DNA from 2 places in the Microbacterium aureliae genome. Region 2 is predicted to be linked to the other one. Evidence: predicted binding sites of a transcription regulator. Region 2 holds the regulator's gene; the other holds the start of a gene.

What was found. The regulator HspR, encoded in region 2, represses chaperone genes until heat shock. The targets are predictions, from matches to a motif close to AAGTTGAGTCNNNNNGACTCAACTT.
Region 1: ACYVF4_RS05845 (Hsp20/alpha crystallin family protein) is a predicted target of HspR. The motif match lies at 1,435-1,459, and genes of this name have one in related genera.

What each region holds. Positions count from the first base shown of each region.
Region 1 covers NZ_BAAGWW010000001.1:1,203,212-1,207,660, reverse strand. The annotation lists gene ACYVF4_RS05850 (hypothetical protein) at 44-1,102, opposite strand; gene ACYVF4_RS05845 (Hsp20/alpha crystallin family protein) at 1,502-1,960, shown strand; gene ACYVF4_RS05840 (MarR family winged helix-turn-helix transcriptional regulator) at 2,031-2,468, opposite strand; gene ACYVF4_RS05835 (DUF2207 domain-containing protein) at 2,568-4,364, shown strand.
Region 2 covers NZ_BAAGWW010000002.1:418,435-422,883, forward strand. The annotation lists gene dnaK (molecular chaperone DnaK) at 1-364, shown strand, start outside; gene ACYVF4_RS08095 (nucleotide exchange factor GrpE) at 367-1,002, shown strand; gene ACYVF4_RS08100 (DnaJ C-terminal domain-containing protein) at 1,015-2,001, shown strand; gene ACYVF4_RS08105 (heat shock protein transcriptional repressor HspR) at 2,022-2,486, shown strand; gene ACYVF4_RS08110 (glucose-6-phosphate isomerase family protein) at 2,582-3,160, shown strand; gene xylB (xylulokinase) at 3,162-4,449, shown strand, end outside.

The sequences.
Region 1 (4,449 bases), on a different contig from region 2:
TGACGCCATCCGCGGTCACCGGAGCCGGTAGTGACGGATGCGGTCAACTCGGCGTCCCGCCGCCCTCGCCCGCCCAGCCCGCGCGGCGCAGCGCACCGGCGATCAGGCCGATAGCCGCATCCGTGGTCGGCTGGGTGTCGCGCGCGGCGATGCGCAGGACCGTCCAGCCGAGCGCGGCGCACTCCCGGTGCTTCTGGATGTCGCGGTGCCACTGGGCGCGGTCGGTGCGGTGGTGATCGCCTTCGTACTCGACGAGCACGCGCCACCGCTCGAAGGCGAACTCGGTGACACCGACGAGGCTTCCGTCCGGCTGGCGCACCTCGTAGTCCAGGGTGGGCTCGGGCAGGCCCGCCCGCAGGATGCCGAGGCGCAGGGCCGTCTCGGGGCTGGAGGCGCTTCCGACGCGAACGTGCGGCAACGCCTCTGCCATCGCTCGCCGGGCGGCGAGGTCGCCGGTCTGGGCCACAGCGTGAAGCGCCGCGAGGCCCGCCTTCGCGGCATCCGGGTCACGATGCTGCCCGTCCGACGTCCGCGGGATGTGGACGAGGGCATCCGCGGCCGCGATCAACTCCTCGAGGGACAGCACCGTCGCGAGGCTCGCCCACGCGAACGCGGGGCCGACGGCCGCCATCGCACTCCGTTCCCGCGGATCGAGCAACGGCGACCGCGACTGCGACGCGACCGTCCCCGAAGTCCGCGGCGCGCGATGCGGATACCCCGCGACCACGTCGAGGTCGCGCGGCCCATGGGTGGCGGTGACGGGGTCCCACTCGCCCCGCAGCGCGCGCAGGGGAAGCGGCATGCCCCAGATCACCGCGGCCGTGACATCGCCGAAGAGGGTGCCCGGCGGCATCCGTTCGGCGTATGCGCGAGCTCGCAGCAGCAGGTGGTCGCGCCGGTACGTCGCATCCCGCGCGACGGCGGAGCGATCGTCGTCCGCGGCGAGGGCGGTGACCGCCGACACGCGTACACGTACCCCGGGATACGGAGCCCAGAGGTCGGGTGCTCGCAGCCGCGAGGCGGTGACGCCGGCTGCCTTCGCGCTCGCCACCGAGAAGTCGTCGCCGAGCGTGGCGGGGAGTCGGCTGGGGCTGCGGGGCACACGTCAAGGCTGGACCGCGCGATGCCCACTGGACTGCTCGATGCGGTGACTGTGGACGGATTCCCCGGCGCGGGTGCCCTGTGCAGGAGCCGCGGGACCCGCGGAGTTGACGGCGTGTGCGGTTTCCGGGGTGGGTGGTGACGGATGCGGTCAACTCGGGGCCCGGGCGGGGCGCGGCGCGGTTTCCGGGGTGGGTGGTGACGGATGCCGTCAACTCTGCGCCCGGAGCCCCAAAGCGCCCCGCCGACCCAGCCCCACCGGCATCCGTTCGCCGTCAGCGATCTGGCCTCAAACCTCTTAGCACTCGACACCCGAGAGTGCTAACATCGTGGCAGTTGAGTCGAGTCGACTCAACTTGCAGACCACAACCGCACACCAAATCCACTGAAGGAGACGATCATGGCCACCTATGACCCGTTCCGCGACCTCGACCGCCTGGCTTCGAGCTTCTTCGACGTGCGCCGCGGCCCGCGCCGCATGCCGATGGACCTCTACCGGGACGGCGACCACTACGTCCTCACCGCCGACCTTCCGGGCATCGACCCGGGCTCGGTCGACATCGACGTCGACGGTCAGCTGCTGACCATCCGCGCCGAGCGCACCCTGCCCTCCGGTGACGGCGTGAAGTGGATCACCCGCGAGCGCGAGGCCGCGAGCTTCCTGCGTCAGCTGAACCTCGGCCAGGGAATCGACACCGAGCGCATCTCGGCCCAGTACGCCAACGGCGTCCTGAGCGTCACGATCCCCGTGAGCGAGAAGGCCAAGCCCCGCAAGATCGCCGTGTCGACCGAGGAGGGCGGCCCTGTCCTGCAGGCGCACGAGTCCCACGCCGACGGACCGCAGCCCGTCGAGCAGTAAGAGCCGAGCAGCAACACCGGATGCCGCGTCCCGCCCGGGGCGCGGCATCCGCGCGTCCGGGCGGGGGGGCTCAGCCCGCGGCCTGTCCCCGAAGCTTCGCTGTGAGATCTCGCAGCTGGGCGAGTTCGTCGTCGCTCAGGGCCGACATCCGCTCCGCGATGGAGCGGCCGTGCTGCGACGCGACCCGCCGGAAGGCAGCCGCGCCCGCCTCGGTGGCCTGCACGAGCGAACCGCGACCGTCGAGCGGGTCGGCGCACTTGACCAGCAGCCCGCGGGCGACCATGCGGTCCACGAGGCGCGACACGCTCGGCTGGCTGATGAGCATGTTGGCGGTGACGTCCCGCAGCCGCGCGGTCATGTCCTCGCCGCGGGTGACCGTGAGCAGCACGTCGTATTCCGCCTGCGTCAGGTCCGATTCGTCGAAGTCGCAGCTGATCTCGGCGAAGACCTCGTACTGCGCGCGGAAGAGGCTCTCCCAGGCGTCGACGGCGAGGCGGCGGTCGGTCATACGCACAAGAGTAAGCCCCATCCGCGGCTCTATGCTGTGGCCATGGGGGAGCGATTCTCGGGGGTCCGATCCGCCCGATGGCGGCGTGGTGTCTCACGGATGCCACCCCTCGCGGCCGTCGCGATCGCCCTGCTTATCGTGGGGCTGGGCGGCGCACCCGCCGCCGTGGCAGCCCCGATCTCGGCGCCCGCCGTCGCGGCCGACGTCGACGACTTCACGTTCGCGAGCATGGACGTGGAGTACACCCTCGGCCGCGCCGAGGACGGCACGAGCACCCTGACGGTCGTCGAGGAGTTCGTCGCGGTCTTCCCCGACATCGATCAGAACCGCGGCATGCGCCGCAGCATCCCCGACTCCTACTTCGACGTGCCCCTGCATCCGCACCTCGTCTCGATCACGGACGGCGACGGCAACCCGCGCCCGGCCGAGACCGAGAGTGAGGACGGGTACTACTCGATGACGTCGCGCGCCGACGACTTCGTGCGCGGACCGCAGACATACGTCTTCACGTATACGCTCCAGAACGTCACGCGGTTCTTCGACGACACCGGCGTCGACGAGTTCTACTGGGACGTCAACGGTGAGGAGTGGCGGCAGCCGTTCGGGCGCGTGTCGGCACGCCTGGTCGTGCCGGCGGAGCTGGCGGCATCCCTCACCGGCGCGCAGTCCTGCTACGCCGGCTATACCGGTGCCACGGACACGTGCGACATCACGGCGGATGCAGGTGCCGACGGCGCCGTCGTCGTGGCCGCCGCCACCACCGACCTGCAGCCGTACGAGACGATGACGATCGCGGTCGCGTTCGACCGGGGGACCTTCACGCCCTTCGACTCCTCGTACCTCGCATCGCCGTTCGGATGGCTGCAGGCGATCGCCGCCGTCGTGCTCGCGGGCGTCGTCGGCGTCGCCGCCCGGGTGAGGCGGCGCTGGCTGCGGGACGAGCCGGGGCGCCCCACGATCATCGCCGAGTACACCCCGCCGAAGGGGGTCGACGCTCTCGAGAGTGCGGTGCTGCTGGGCAAGACGTCCAAGGCGATCCCGGCCGAAGTGCTCGAGCAGGCGGTGGTCGGCAGCATCCGCATCGTCGAAGGCCCGAAGCGCCTGTTCTCGGGCGCGAAGCTGACGGCCGTGCTCGTCGATCCCTCGCGAGCGGACGGCGATGGACGGATGCTGCTGGACGGACTGTTCCCGATGGGCATGCCCGGAGAGGAATTCGAGTTCGGCCGTACCGACACCCGCTTCTCGGCCGCGGCGCAGAAGATCATCAAGGCCGCGAACCGGCAGCTGAAACTGTCGGGCCTGCGGCGCGAGGTGCCGACCGGGCCGCGCGCGTGGCCGGTCCTCGCCGCCGCCGTCGCGGGCGGGCTCGTCGCGTTCTTCGGATTCGCGGCGATGGAGCAGGGCGTCGCGGGCCCGATACCGTTGCTGCTGTTCGTGGCCGCCGGCATCGCGTTCCTCGCCGTCGTGGGCATGCTCGCGCGCAAGCCCCTCACCGCCAAGGGCGCCGAGGTGCGGGACCACCTCGCCGGGCTCCGGGTCTTCATCGAGTGGGCCGAGGCCGACCGCATCCGCATGCTGCAATCCCCGCGGGGCGCCGAACGGGTGACGATCGACCCGACCGACACCCGCGAGATGCTCAAGCTCTACGAGACGCTGCTGCCGTACGCGGTCGTGTTCGGCCAAGAGAAGGAGTGGGCGAAGCAGCTCGCCGTCCTCTACGGCGAGGGCAACTCGCCGGGCTGGTACTCCGGCACGCACGGGTTCAACGCCGCGGCCTTCTCGTCCGGCATCTCGAACCTGTCGGCGAGCTCCTCCACCAGCTCGTCCTCGGGCGGGTCGAGCGGCGGCGGCTCCGCCGGCGGCGGGGGCGGCGGAGGTGGTGGCGGCGGCGTCTGACCGGCGGCGTCTGACCGGCGGCGGCGGATTCCGGCATCCGATGTATCAGTGATCGCCCTTCGGGCTCTTTCGTGTGGGGGAGTCC
Region 2 (4,449 bases):
GGACAGGAAGCGCCGCGAGGCCGCCGAGGTCCGCAACCAGGCCGAGACCCTGTCGTACTCCATCGACAAGCTCATCCAGGAGAACGCCGACAAGCTGCCCGAGGACGTCAAGACCGACGTGCAGGCCGACGTCGACGCGCTCAAGACCGCGCTGGCCGGTGACGACGACGAGGCCGTGAAGACCGCGTACGACAAGCTGAACCAGTCCCAGACCAAGCTGGGCGAGGCGATCTACGCCGCCGGTCAGGCCGAGCAGCAGGCCTCGGCCGCGGGCGAGCAGCCCGCCGAGGGTGGCGAGCAGCCGGCATCCGATGAGGACGTCATCGACGCAGAGGTCGTCGACGACGAGGAGGAGCGCAAGTAATCATGGCCGACAAGGACTTCGAAGAGCCCCAGGACGCCTCGGCGTCCGAGCCCGAAGAAGCCCAGTCCGCACAGCCGGGGCCGGAGGAGCAGTCCTCCGGCCCCGCGCCGCAGGACCAGGCGGGCGACGCGGGCGAGGGCGACGACGAACTCACCGTCGACGACATCCTGGGTGCGTCGCAGAACGCCGACGCCGCCGCCGAGGACGCCGTCATCGCCGACCTCGAGAGCGCGCTGCTGACCGACCTCAAGCGCCTGCAGGCGGAGTACGCCAACTACCGCCGGCGCACCGAGGAGCAGCGCGAGGTCGAGATCGAGCGCGCCAAGGGCTCCGTCGCCAAGGGGCTGCTGCCGGTGCTCGACGACCTCGACCGCGCCGAGAAGCACGGCGATCTCGAGGCGGGCACCGCATTCGCCGCGATCGCCGAGAAGCTGCGCGGCGTCGCCGAGCGCATCGGTCTGAGCACCTACGGCGAGGCGGGCGAGGCGTTCGACCCGCAGCACCACGAGGCGATCTTCCAGGCGCCCACCCCGGGCACCGAGCAGGCGACGATCCTCGAGGTCGTCGAGATCGGCTACCGGCTGGGTTCGGTCGAGCTGCGTCCGGCGAAGGTCGTCGTCGCGGTGCCCACGGACTAGACGGGGGACCGCATGGCCAGTCAGGACTGGTTCGACAAGGACTTCTACAAGGTCCTCGGGGTGTCCAAGGACGTCTCGGACGCGGACCTGAAGAAGACCTACCGCAAGCTCGCGCGGCAGTACCACCCGGACTCCAACGCCGGTGACGCCAAGGCCGAGGCGAAGTTCAAAGAGATCAGCGAGGCGTACTCGGTGCTCAGCGACGCCGAGCAGCGGCAGGAGTACGACCAGATCCGCGCCATGGGCTCCGGCGCCCGCTTCACCGCGGGCGGCCAGAGCGCCGGCGGGTTCGAGGACGTCTTCAGCGCCTTCGGCCAGGGGCGCGGCCGCTACCAGACGCAGGACTTCGAGGACATCTTCTCGATGTTCAACCAGCAGCCCGGCGGCTCGTTCGGTTCGGGCCGGTTCGGGCAGACCAGCGGCGGCTTCCGCGGTTTCGGGGGTCCGACCCGCGGGGCCGACGTCACCGCGCGCACCACGCTGGACTTCGTCACCGCCGCCAAGGGCGAGACCATCACGCTGCAGAGCGAGGACGGCCGGCCGTTCAAGGTGAAGATCCCCGCGGGGGTCGCCGACGGTCAGAAGATTCGGCTGCGCGGCCGCGGCCGCCCGTCCCCGGACGGCGGCGAGGCCGGCGACATCGTCGTGCAGGTGGCGGTGCGTCCGCACCCCGTCTTCGTGCGCGAGGGCGCGAACCTGCGGGTCACCGTCCCGGTCACCTTCACCGAGGCCGCCCTCGGCGCGACGATCGAGGTGCCCACCCTCGGCGGGGAGCCGGTCAAGCTGCGCGTGGCGCCCGGGACCCCCTCGGGCCGCGTGCTGCGGGTCAAGGGCCGCGGCATCCACACCTCCAAGGCCACCGGCGACCTGCTCGCCGAGGTCCAGGTCGCCGTGCCGACGCACCTCGACGACGACGCGCGCCGGGCGCTCGAGCGCTTCCACGAGCTGGAGCCCAAAGAGAACCCGCGTGCCGACCTGATGGCCAAGGCCCGCGGCTGACACCAGCGAGGAGCTGAGCGATGGACCGAGCCGACCTCGACGAGGACGCGCCGATCTTCGCGATCGCGGCGGCGGCCGAGCTGTCGGGCATGCACCCCCAGACCCTGCGCCAGTACGACCGGCTGGGACTGGTGGTGCCCGCCCGCACCCAGGGCGGATCGCGGCGCTACTCGCTGCGCCACGTCGAGCAGCTGCGCGAGGTCGCCCGGCTGTCGGCGGACGGCATGAGCCTGCCCGCCATCGCCCGGCTGATCACCCTCGAGCAGCGGGTCCATGACCTGACGCGCCGGGTGCGCGACCTCGAGCAGCAGCTCGCCGCCGAGCGGCAGGCGCGGCCCGGCGCGCGGGTGTTCGCGGCGGGGGCCAGCGGCGCGGTCGTGACGCTGCGCCACGGCACGCGGGTGCGGCGGGCGACCGAGGTCGTCGTGTGGCGCCCGCGCCACCCGCTGCCGCCCGGCGAGGGCGAGTCCGACCGCGGGGAGTGAATCCCGAACCTGTCATGACAAGTGGCGCCCGACGCGCTATAGTGACTTGTCATTACAGGCTTGACGTGCCGTCGGCTCGTCGTCGAGGAGGACACATGCCCGAGTTCCGGACGCCCCCCATCGCCCCGTTCGCCATCGCGTTCGATCAGCAGACGCTGTCGTTCGACCCACCCGGACCCACCCTCACCCGTCGCATGAGCGACCTCGACGGCCTCTTCGCCGATCGCGAGGCGTGGCGGGCCGCCGTGGCGGACGGCGACCCGGTGGTCTACACGGTGACCTCGACCCCGGTCCCCGAGATCGAGCGGGAGCTGCCCCAGTCGATCACCACGATCCACCCCGGCACCACGGGCGGCGAACTGTGGATGACCAAGGGGCACCAGCATCCCGATCACCAGGGCGAGATCTACCTCGCCCTCACCGGCACCGGCGGCCTGCTGATGTCGGACGGCGAGCGCACCGAGTGGCTCGACATGCTGCCCGGCACCATCGGCTACATCCCGCCCGGCTGGGCGCACCGCTCGGTGAACACCGGCGACGAGCCCTACGCCTTCCTGGCCGTCTACCCCGGCGGCGCCGGCCACGACTACGGCTGGGTGCTCGAGCACGGCATGGGCCGGCGGGCGTACCGCGGCGCCGACGGCGCGACCGAGCTGCGACCCTACGACGCCTGACATGCTCATCGCCCACGACCTCGGCACGACCGGCGACAAGGCGTCGCTGCACCGCGACGACGGCACGCTGCTGGCGGCGGTGACCGTCGGCTACGGCACCCACTACGCCGCCGGCGGCGTCGCCGAGCAGGACCCCCGCCAGTGGTGGGGTGCCGTCGTCGAGGCGACGCGCACCCTGATCCGTCAGGCGGAGGATGCCGCGGACGCCGTCACCGGCATCGTCATCAGCGGTCAGATGATGGGCGCCGTGCTGCTGGACGAGCACGGCGCGCCCGTCCGCCCCGCGATCATCTGGGCCGACACCCGGGCGGGAGCGCAGGCGGAGCGCCTGTCTGCGGCGCTCGGCGACGAGCGGGCGTACCGCATGCTGGGCCACCGGCTGAACCCCACCTACTCGATCGAGAAGGTCATGTGGGTCCGCGACCACGAGCCCGACGTGTGGCGCCGGGTGCGGCGGTTCTGCATCGCCAAGGACTACATCGTGCTGCGCCTCACCGGGCGCCTGGCCACCGACCGCTCCGACGCCAGCGGCACCAACGCGTACGACCAGCTGAGCGGGGACTGGTCCCCCGAGGTCCTGGCCGCGGCAGGCCTGGACGCCGGGCTCTTCCCCGAGATCGTCGACTCCGTCACCGTCGTCGGCGACCTGCTGCCGGACGCGGCCGAGGCCCTCGGCCTGCCCGCCGGCGTGCGCGTGGTGATGGGCGGCGGCGACGGCCCGATGGCCGCGGTCGGCTCGGGCGTCGTCGCGCCCGAGGACGGCGCGTACGTGTGCCTGGGGACCTCGTCGTGGATCTCGTTCGCATCTGCCACGCCGCTGCACGACCCGCACCGCCGCACCTTCACGTTCGACCATGTCGTGCCCGGCATGTTCGTCCCGACCGCGACGATGCAGGCCGGCGGCGCCTCGATCCAGTGGATCGCCGAGGCCCTGTCGGCCGATCCGGCGCGGCCCGAGACCGGGCGGCTGGTCGGCGAGGCCGGCGGCGACATCGACACCGGCGGCCTGTACTTCCTGCCCTACCTGCTCGGCGAGCGTTCGCCGTGGTGGAACCCGGACGCGCGCGCGGCGTTCGTGGGCATCGGCCGCCATCACGACCGCCGCCACCTGGTGCGCGCCGTCCTCGAGGGCGTCGGCTTCAACCTGCTGTCGTGCCTGCACGCGTTCCGGGATGCCGGGGCCACGATCGACCGCATCGACGCGGTCGGCGGGGGCGCGCAGAGCGACGTGCTGCTGGGGGTGCTCGCCGACATCTGGGGGATCCCCGTCCGTCGGCGGACCGTCGTCG